3 regions of the Pseudoalteromonas carrageenovora IAM 12662 genome follow, and region 1 is predicted to be linked to each of the others. Evidence: predicted binding sites of a transcription regulator. Region 1 holds the regulator's gene; each other region holds the start of a gene.
What was found. Region 1 encodes ArgR, which controls arginine synthesis, uptake and breakdown. Its sites were predicted from a motif close to ANTGAATANNTATTCANT; they were not measured.

Region 1 (3,288 bases):
GAGGCACTTAATTTATACGGTATGCATTTAGGTACCGCTTTTCAGCTTGTTGATGACGTACTCGATTACAATGCAGATGCTGATCAATTGGGTAAAAATATAGGTGATGATTTAGCCGAAGGTAAGCCAACTTTGCCACTTATATATGCAATGCAACATGGCAATACACATCAAACACAATTAATTCGTGATGCTATTGAACACAGTAATGGTATGGAGCATTTAGAAGAGATTTTATCTACGCTCAAACAAACCAATGCGCTTGAGTTTACAATGCAAAAAGCAGAGCTTGAAGCCGATAAAGCGATTGCTTGCTTAGACTTTTTACCTGAATCTAAATACAAACAAGCATTAGTCAGCTTAGCCCGTATAGCCGTTGACCGGGATCACTAACCTTAGTATGCCTCTTAATTTTGATTAAGAGTAAACAAATCTCGAGCAACAAAAAAGCCTGCAAATGCAGGCTTTTTTAATACTCAATTGGCTATTACGCCATGAAATCAACACCTTCTTTGATGTCTTTTTTCAGTGTTTCAAGCATATCGTTTTTAGCTTTTTCTTCAAATGCGCTTAGCTCGCCGTAAGAAAGAATTTCTTCTACGCCGTTTTTACCTAAACGTACTGGGTGAGCAAAGTACTCTGCATCGCCATTTTCAACAGCAACATATGCGTAATCTACTACGTCTTCACCTTGTAGGCCTTTAACTAAAGACATACAAAAACGCGCAGCAGCAGCACCCATAGATAATGTAGCAGAACCACCACCCGCTTTAGCATTTACAACTTCAGTACCTGCGTTTTGGATACGTGGAGTAAGTGCAGCTACTTCTTCATCAGTAAAGCTTACGCCTTCAACTTGAGAAAGTAGAGGAAGAATAGTTGTGCCTGAGTGACCGCCAATTACTGGTACTTTAACAGTTGCTACGTCTACACCTTTAAGTTCAGCAACAAAAGCTTCTGAACGAATCACGTCAAGTGTAGTAATACCAAATACGCGTTTAGCGTCGTAAGTACCTGCTTTTTTAAATACTTCAGCAACAATTGGCACAGTGCCATTTACTGGGTTTGTAATAATACCTACAAACGCTTTTGGACAGCTTGCAACAATGCCTTCAGCTAATGTTTTGATGATGCCGGCATTTACGTTGAATAAATCCGCACGATCCATACCTGGCTTACGTGGCATACCCGCTGGGATAAGTACGATATCAGAACCTTCAAGCGCTTTATTTAAATCGTCTGCGCCAAAGCCTGCAACTTTAACATCTGTTGGGATGTGAGAAAGATCAACAGCAACACCTGGTACTACTGGTGCAACATCGTAAAGTGATAATTCAGAGCCAGCTGGTAAGCCTGTTTTTAATAATAAAGACAACGCTTGACCGATACCGCCTGCAGCACCTAATACAGCAACTTTCATTGGAATTCTCCGTAATTTGAGGTAGGAAATATTTGTGGCTCTTAAGATAATGAAATTAGCGACTAAAAACAAATTTATCCTGCTTATTTCAAGTATATTTTCGACCATAGTTGTAAACTTTGCTCGTTTATCGCATCAAACTGGCAAGTTAACTAAACAACTGCTGCATAATTATTCATTTTTGTGTAGAATTTGCATTATAAATAACAAAAATGAATAAAGACTATGCAACCACAAGATAAACAAGAAGCGTTAGTTAAAGCGTTTAAATCCCTTTTAAAAGAAGAAAACTTTGGCTCTCAAGGCGAAATAGTCGATGCTCTAAAAGAACAAGGCTTTGACAATATAAGCCAAAGTAAAGTGTCGCGTATGTTAAGCAAGTTTGGTGCTGTACGTACACGTAACGCAAAGCAAGAAATGGTTTACTGCTTACCGGCCGAAATGGGTGTACCAACAGCTAAAAGCCCGCTGCGTCAGCTTGTAATTGATATTATGCATAATGAAATGATGATTATCATCACGACAAGCCCTGGGGCTGCACAATTAATTGCACGTTTACTGGACTCATTAGGTAAAGCGGATGGTGTTTTAGGAACTATTGCAGGTGATGACACCATATTTATTGCTCCAGCAAAAATATCAGAAATAGACATTACGCTGGAGCGCGTTCGTATTTTATTTGATACGGTTTAAAGCTGCTTTAAAAAACCAATTGAGGGTGCAAAAAACGCAGACCCCATATCGGCTTGAGTAAAATCAAGCCAATGGTCATAACACTCCCCTGTCCCTAAGCGACTCGTAAGTACCTTTTCAAACGCACCACCCGATGCAGAACAAGTAATACTTAGCATTCCTTGCTCATAAACATCGCCATAAGGCATGCTTTGATTGAGTAATAACGCATGACCATTTTCATCTTTTAATTCACTTCGCGATGCATGACTAGTGCTAATAGCTGGCTCAATGAGTGTATTATCTAAACGCGTACGCCCCATAATTTGCTCTTGCTCGCTCAGTGATAAGTGCTGCCATACAGTTAGGTCGTGTTTAAAACGCTGCACATGAATATAACTGCCCTGATCTTCAAAACTATTTGGCTTATTAACTAAAGCAGTTGCACGCTTTTGCCTGCCATGTGGCGTGTTGCCTCCATAAATAAAACCATTAAAGTCACGACCATCTAAAAAGCGAAAGTTACGAATTTGCTCCACCAGCTCAACATCAGGGGCAAATAACTTTAAAATTTGTAGCGCAAATAAATGGTTAACGTCTTCTCGGTCTGAGCGTATTTGAATAAATAAATCACATGGCTGGGCACTCATAACAAAATCGCTATGGTTTATATTAGGAAAGCTTTGTAGTTCGCTAGGGATATATTCAGGCAAAATATGCGGCCAATACTGGGCGCCAATAGCAACCATGCACGAAAGCATAGACTCCGAGAACTGATCGCTAAACTCCTCCTCAATAGCGCTAACTCGTTTGAGTTTTGCACGCAACGATTCGTCCTGAGCGTCAAATACATTAAAAAATAGGTGCAAACCATGTAAGTTTGCTTCAGCACAAATCCCAGACTGCGCTTGCGCCATTGTTATTCCTTAGCTTTTTATATAACACAGCGAATAACACATTGATTATGATTCGAAAAAATTCACTGTGTGGGGTTTTATTTTTATAATAACCTGTTCATTTTTCTCAAATGACTGGCCATATTGTGCAGCAACTTCAATCTCTTGTTCTGCAATTACAACACTATAAACATAAGCAGAGCCAATAAATCGGCGACTTAAAATAGTAATAGCTTGGCTGTTTTCATCGCAATTTTTACACGCTAATTCTATTTGATGAGGGCGAATATATAATTGCCC
Region 2 (3,288 bases), 150 kb from region 1:
CATACCGCTTTTATTTTTAATTAACAAACCGTTTGGTGTATTTACTACCTCAGTTATATCTTGCCATGCTAGTTGGTAGCTTTTGTAATGATTAGAGGATTTAATCCCTTCATCATCAAAAGTGAGCGTAACCTCGGAGCCTGATGCTCTGCTAAACATTTGCCTAGTAACCCACCAAGGTCGGCGGTAGTAAAATGCTACGCATTCCAGCACGGCTAACATGATCATAAATGTACCTAGGTAATGATCGTCCAATCCATAAATCCCAAATAAACCAAGCGCAATAAGTAGTACTAGTAAAAAATACTTGGGTTTGGCGCGTTTACTATAAGGAAGTGACTCGTCAAAGCACTCGTAAAAATAAGGTTTATCAAGCGTGTAGGTAGTTGTGAATGCCATATTGTATTTACTTAAAGCGTATTTTTTGACATTTTAACAGTAAGCCCCTAAATGAGCAGCTTTAAAGTGAGGATTTTATTGCAGGCACAAAAAAACGGCTCGTAAGCCGCTTTTTTCTAAAGGCGAAGAATTAACAGTTAGTTTCTTCTGCGTTAACGCCTTCTTTTACATTTTCACATGCATCTTCAACAGAGTTTTGCACGTCAGTTACTGCTTCATCAATGCGCTCACCAGCCTCTTCTGCGTGGTTGTCTTCACAACCCATCATGAAAAAACCTGCAAATACTGCGATTAGTGCTGCTTTTAAAGTTGTAGAGTTCATAGTGTAATTCCTTGTAAGTATTAATTAATTTAGTGTTTGTTAGTCGTATGCCTTATCTACCTGGGTGATTTGCCACGTAGCGCACCTGAAACTAATGAAATCACTAAAAGTACTAAAAAGATAAAAAATATAATTTTTGCTATACCAGCTGCGGCACCTGCGATGCCACCAAAACCTAACACTGCAGCGATTAAAGCAATAACTAAAAATGTGATTGTCCAGCGTAACATTGTCTTCTCCTTGGTTTATCAAATCGTTCGAAATAACTAATGCCAGTTACATGCCAGCTTATTTTATTGTTATTTATCAATTGCTTAATTGTTTTTTGATAATTATAGGTGACTATTGGCTTAGTAATTTTTACGCTTTGTTATGTAACTTATTCACACCTATGTAATTTTAGTAAACAAGATATATAGATAGCTAAGTTTAACATTTTTTGGTAAGACCAATTTACATTTTATCAATTGGCTTTAACATTACTATACCTGTAACGCGCTATTTTTAATGGTATTTATGGATTGTTAAAGTTATGGATATAACCTTTGCCTATAACCATTATTTTTATCATCTATACGTAGCGGTGTTTATGGCTGTTTTAGCTATGTTAACCAAGGGGGTGATATGTTATTTTTATTTTAATTGGTTTTACCAATTTACAAGGTGTAGACAAAGCTATTAGTTTTGTTATCATCCGGTGAATAATTATTTAAATAAATCGATTTTTTATTTCGATGTGGGTTTTAAGGGGGAGAGTAATGGATATAGGTGCTCTACTTACAACTGCAGGTAGCTTAATGCTAACCGGTATGGTTGGGGTGTTTGTATTTTTGTCGATATTAATTGGTGCGGTTGTTCTTATGTCTAACTTGGTTGCGCGTTTTAGTGAACCAGAAGTGACAACACCAGTTAAATCACCGTCTTTTAAATCTCAAGGTGTGCCTAGTGAGCACATCGCTGCTATTAGTGCTGCCATTGCTCAGTACAAATCAAATAATAACTAAGGGGCACACACATGGCTAAATTAAAATTAACAGAATTAGTATTACGCGACGCTCACCAGTCTTTATTAGCAACACGTATGCGTTTAGACGACATGCTTCCTATTGCAAGCAAGTTAGATGATGCAGGTTATTGGTCGATTGAATCATGGGGCGGCGCAACATTTGATTCATGTATTCGTTATTTAGGTGAAGATCCGTGGGAGCGTATTCGTGCACTTAAAAAGGCAATGCCAAACACTAAACAGCAAATGCTATTACGCGGCCAAAACCTATTAGGTTACCGCCATTATGCTGATGACGTAGTTGAAAAGTTTGTAGAGCGCGCACACAAAAACGGTGTTGATGTATTTCGTATTTTTGATGCAATGAACGACGTACGTAACCTAGAAACTGCAATTAAGGCGGCTGTTAAAGTTGGCGCGCATGCGCAAGGTACTATTTCGTATACAGTAAGCCCAGTCCATACGCTTGATATGTGGCTCACTCTTGCAAAACAGCTTGAAGATATGGGTTGTCACTCAATTTGTATTAAAGATATGGCGGGTTTATTAAAGCCATACGATGCAGAAGAGCTTATCAAAGCACTTAAAGAAACTGTGTCTGTTCCTATTGCTATGCAGTGTCATGCTACTACGGGGCTAAGTACTGCAACGTATCAAAAAGCAATTGATGCAGGTATTGATATGCTTGATACCGCTATTTCTTCTATGAGTATGACTTATGGTCACTCTGCAACAGAAACTATTGTAGCGATTGTTGAAGGAACTGCTCGCGATACCGAGCTTGATTTAAATCAGCTTGAAGAGATAGCGGCTTACTTTAGGGACGTACGTAAAAAATACGCTGCGTTTGAAGGTAGCCTTAAAGGGGTTGATGGACGAATCTTATTAGCTCAAGTACCTGGTGGCATGTTAACTAACATGGAAAACCAACTTAAAGAGCAAGGCGCTGCCGATAAGCTAAATGAAGTGTTACTTGAGATCCCACGTGTACGTGAAGACTTAGGCTTTATTCCACTTGTAACACCAACATCGCAAATTGTAGGTACACAAGCTGTACTTAATGTGCTTACTGGCGAGCGTTACAAAACAATTACCAAAGAAACTGCCGGTGTACTAAAAGGTGAGTATGGCTTAACGCCAGCACCTATGAACAAAGAGCTGCAAGAGCGAGTGCTTGATGGTAGCGAAGTTATTACATGTCGTCCTGCTGATAAGATACAGCCAGAACTTGCAACGCTTGAAGCTGAGTTACTTAAAGAGGCAAAAGAGCAAGGCTTAACGCTTTGTGATGATCAAATAGACGATGTACTAACTTATGCGTTATTCCCACAAGTTGGCCTTAAATTTATTAAAAACCGTAATAACCCAGATGCGTTTGAAGCAGTACCAAGTGCTGACGATGAAGCGAATAAACCGGCTGCAAAACCAGCAGGTAAAAATAGCGTAAAAGCAGAGCAATACAGCGTTAAGGTAGATGGTAAAGTTTATGATGTAGTTGTAGCGCAAGGCGGAGAGCTTAAAGAAGTAACCCTTAAAGACTCTGAGCATTTACCTCAGTCTG
Region 3 (3,288 bases), 1.8 Mb from region 1:
TGTAAGCGCTTAGCGTGGCCTGTTGTTTCGTTAAATACATTTTGCTCACTACCAATACAAGTAGCAAGTGACATTACATGGTTTTCACGTAGCGGATCGATAGGCGGATTGGTTACTTGAGCAAACTTTTGACGGAAGTAATCGTAAAGTGAACGATGCCCTTCACTTAACACAGCAAATGGCGTGTCATCGCCCATTGAGCCTGTCGCTTCTTGGCCGTTTTCACCCATTACACGAATAACACTATCGAGCTCTTCATTTGTGTAGCCAAACATTTTTTGGTACTTCGCAAGCGTTTCGTCGTCAAATGAGCGATTACCCGCATCTTGCTCAGTAAGTTCTTCAAATGGTGTTAAGCGCTTAACGTTTTCTTCAAGCCATGACTTATAAGGGTGGCGTGATTTTAAATCTTGATCGATTTCATCTGAGTGCCAAATTTTACCAAGCTTAGTATCAATTACTAATAATTCACCTGGTCCAACACGGCCTTTTTCGACTACTTCATCGGCAGTGTAATCCCAAATGCCCACTTCTGATGCAAGTGTGATAAAGCCGTCTTGTGTAATAACATAGCGGGCTGGGCGAAGGCCATTACGGTCAAGGTTACATGCTGCAAAGCGACCATCGGACATTACAATACCCGCTGGGCCATCCCATGGTTCCATGTGCATAGAGTTAAAGTCATAAAATGCGCGTAAATCATCATCCATTGCACGGTTTTTTTGCCATGCAGGCGGAACAAGCATACGCATAGCACGGAATAAATCCATACCACCGGCTAAAAACAGCTCAAGCATGTTATCTAAGCTTGAAGAATCAGAGCCGGTTTCGTTTACAAATGGCGCTGCGCTTTGTAAATCAGGAATAAGCGGCGATGAGAACTTGTACGAGCGAGCTCGCGCCCATTGACGGTTACCCTCAATAGTATTTATCTCACCATTATGCGCTAAATACCTAAATGGTTGCGCTAAAGGCCACCGCGGCTGAGTATTGGTAGAAAAACGCTGATGGAAAACACAGATAGCGCTGGTCATACGAATATCGGCTAAATCTAAATAAAAGTTAGGCAAATCTGCAGGCATCATAAGGCCTTTATAGATAGTGACTAACCCAGATAAACTTGCAATATAAAATGACTCATCTTGCGCTAAACGCTTTTCTGCACGACGACGTGCCACATATAAACGGCGTTCTAAATCTTTAGAGCGCCAACCTTCAGGCGCACTAACAAAAATTTGCTCAAACCCAGGCAACTGCTGAGTAGCAATAGGACCTAGCATTGAAGGGTCGGTTGGCACTTCACGCCAGCCTAGTATTTTAAGTGTTTCTTGTTCTAATTCTTCACATAAAACCTGTTTTGCAGCTTGTGCTAAAACGGGATCTGAATTTAAGAAAACCATGCCTACGGCGTAATTTTTACCTAAGTGCCAATTATGTTCACTGGCAATAGCACGGAAAAAACTGTCAGGCTTTTGCAGTAATAAACCACAGCCGTCACCAGTTTTACCATCGGCAGAAATACCACCGCGATGCTGCATGCGATCAAGTCCAGTTATAGCTGTACGTATAAGCCTATGACTAGCCTGACCATTAACTTGGGCTATTAAGCCAAAGCCACAATTATCTTTTTCTAATTTTGAGTCGTATAACATAGACCCCTCCCCTTGCTGCACTGTTAACGTGAATGAACTGCTCGACGATTTGCTAACAGACGCACAAAACTAGCCTCTATAGTAAATAGAGTCAATATTATTTTGAATACATATTCACATTCTTGAATATTTCTCACTTCAAGGCAAGATTTCTTTTTTAGTTATAAGTTTTAACAATTAGCGGTTATTTGACCGTTATTTTTTTATGACACTGGTGTCAAGTTTAACACTTTGTAAAAATAAAGGACTCAAACAGTTACACCTTACGTAAACGTAAGCAAGCAATGTATTGAATAAATATTCACTACCGTGCGTGTAATTCAGTTAACATTTAGATAGTTTAGTGAGGTTTTAGGAAATTTAAGGATTATGATAACGACTTTTAAGCATTCATGAGTATAGTTATTAAAATTTGCGTCTGTTTTACTACGCTTTTAGTGCATTTTTATCTAACTAGACCCGAACCTAATAATATATAACTACAACGTGGGATTATTTAAACTCGATATAAGATTGCTTAAGGTACCGAACGCACTCTAGCTGAAGTGATGAATTATTACAGTGAGGTATATGATCAATTATTCATGATAAAAGGCAGGTATAAGTAGTAGCTATATTTCACATACAAAAAAGCCACGTTTAACGTGGCTTTAGTAATTTAGCAAAGTAACTATTACTCTGCGTCAGCTTCTTTATATTTAGCTGCTGTTTCTGCAACTAGCGGCTGTAACTCACCGCGTTGGAACATTTCGATGATAATGTCACAACCACCAACTAACTCGCCTTCTACCCATAGTTGTGGGAACGTAGGCCAATTTGCGTATGCTGGAAGTTCAGCACGAATGTCTGGATTAAGTAAAATATCAACATATGCAAATGGTTCGCCACACGACATTAGAGCTTGTGACGCTTGTGAAGAAAAACCACAATTTGGTAATTTAGGTGACCCTTTCATGTAAAGGATTATTGGGTTTTCTGAAATCTGCTGTTTAATTTTATCAATGGTTTCCATCTACAACCTCAAAATGACGATAGCTGAATATACCTAGGCCTTGAAAATAAATCATTGTGACCACAGATATATAACTTAAAATGGGCAAATAAAGCCGCAATTGAAATAGTCTTTAGCAATAGCATTGCTGTTTGCTAAAACTTGAGTAAAATACTCAACAATTATAGTAACACTATATTCCCGGTTGGTATAGGTAAGTGGCCTGTTTGTACAGGCATTACGTATAACCAAACGGATTATCAACCAAAAGAAGATGGAGATAGAAAAATGGCATTTGAACTACCGTCACTACCATATGCAATCGATGCACTTGAGCCACATATTTCAAAAGAAACTCTAGAGTTTCACCACGGTAAACACCACAACACTTATGTTGTTAAACTTAATGGTTTAATTCCTGGTACTGAGTTTGAAAACAAATCTCTAGAAGAAATCGTATGTTCTTCAGAAGGCGGCGTATTTAACAACGCAGCACAAATCTGGAACCACACTTTCTACTGGAACAGCCTATCTCCAAATGGCGGCGGCGAGCCAACTGGCGCAGTTGCTGATGCAATCAACGCTAAATGGGGCTCTTTTGATGCGTTTAAAGATGCATTAAATGATAAAGCAGTTAACAACTTC

Region 2: a site for ArgR is predicted at 1,418-1,435, ahead of ALFOR1_RS13595 (OadG family protein). Genes of this name have one in related genera too.
Region 3: a site for ArgR is predicted at 1,754-1,771, ahead of gltB (glutamate synthase large subunit). Genes of this name have one in related genera too.

What each region holds. Positions count from the first base shown of each region.
Region 1 is NZ_LT965928.1:3,149,256-3,152,543, forward strand. Features, by position in the region: gene ispB (octaprenyl diphosphate synthase) at 1-393, shown strand, start outside; gene mdh (malate dehydrogenase) at 488-1,420, opposite strand; gene argR (transcriptional regulator ArgR) at 1,646-2,113, shown strand; gene ALFOR1_RS14320 (Dyp-type peroxidase) at 2,110-3,009, opposite strand; gene ALFOR1_RS14325 (ABC transporter ATP-binding protein) at 3,055-3,288, opposite strand, start outside.
Region 2 is NZ_LT965928.1:2,997,428-3,000,715, reverse strand. Features, by position in the region: gene ALFOR1_RS13610 (YcxB family protein) at 1-399, opposite strand, end outside; gene ALFOR1_RS13605 (hypothetical protein) at 530-721, opposite strand; gene ALFOR1_RS13600 (DUF1328 domain-containing protein) at 778-951, opposite strand; gene ALFOR1_RS13595 (OadG family protein) at 1,480-1,725, shown strand; gene oadA (sodium-extruding oxaloacetate decarboxylase subunit alpha) at 1,737-3,288, shown strand, end outside.
Region 3 is NZ_LT965928.1:1,382,848-1,386,135, reverse strand. Features, by position in the region: gene gltB (glutamate synthase large subunit) at 1-1,652, opposite strand, end outside; gene ALFOR1_RS06375 (Grx4 family monothiol glutaredoxin) at 2,326-2,664, opposite strand; gene ALFOR1_RS06370 (superoxide dismutase) at 2,932-3,288, shown strand, end outside.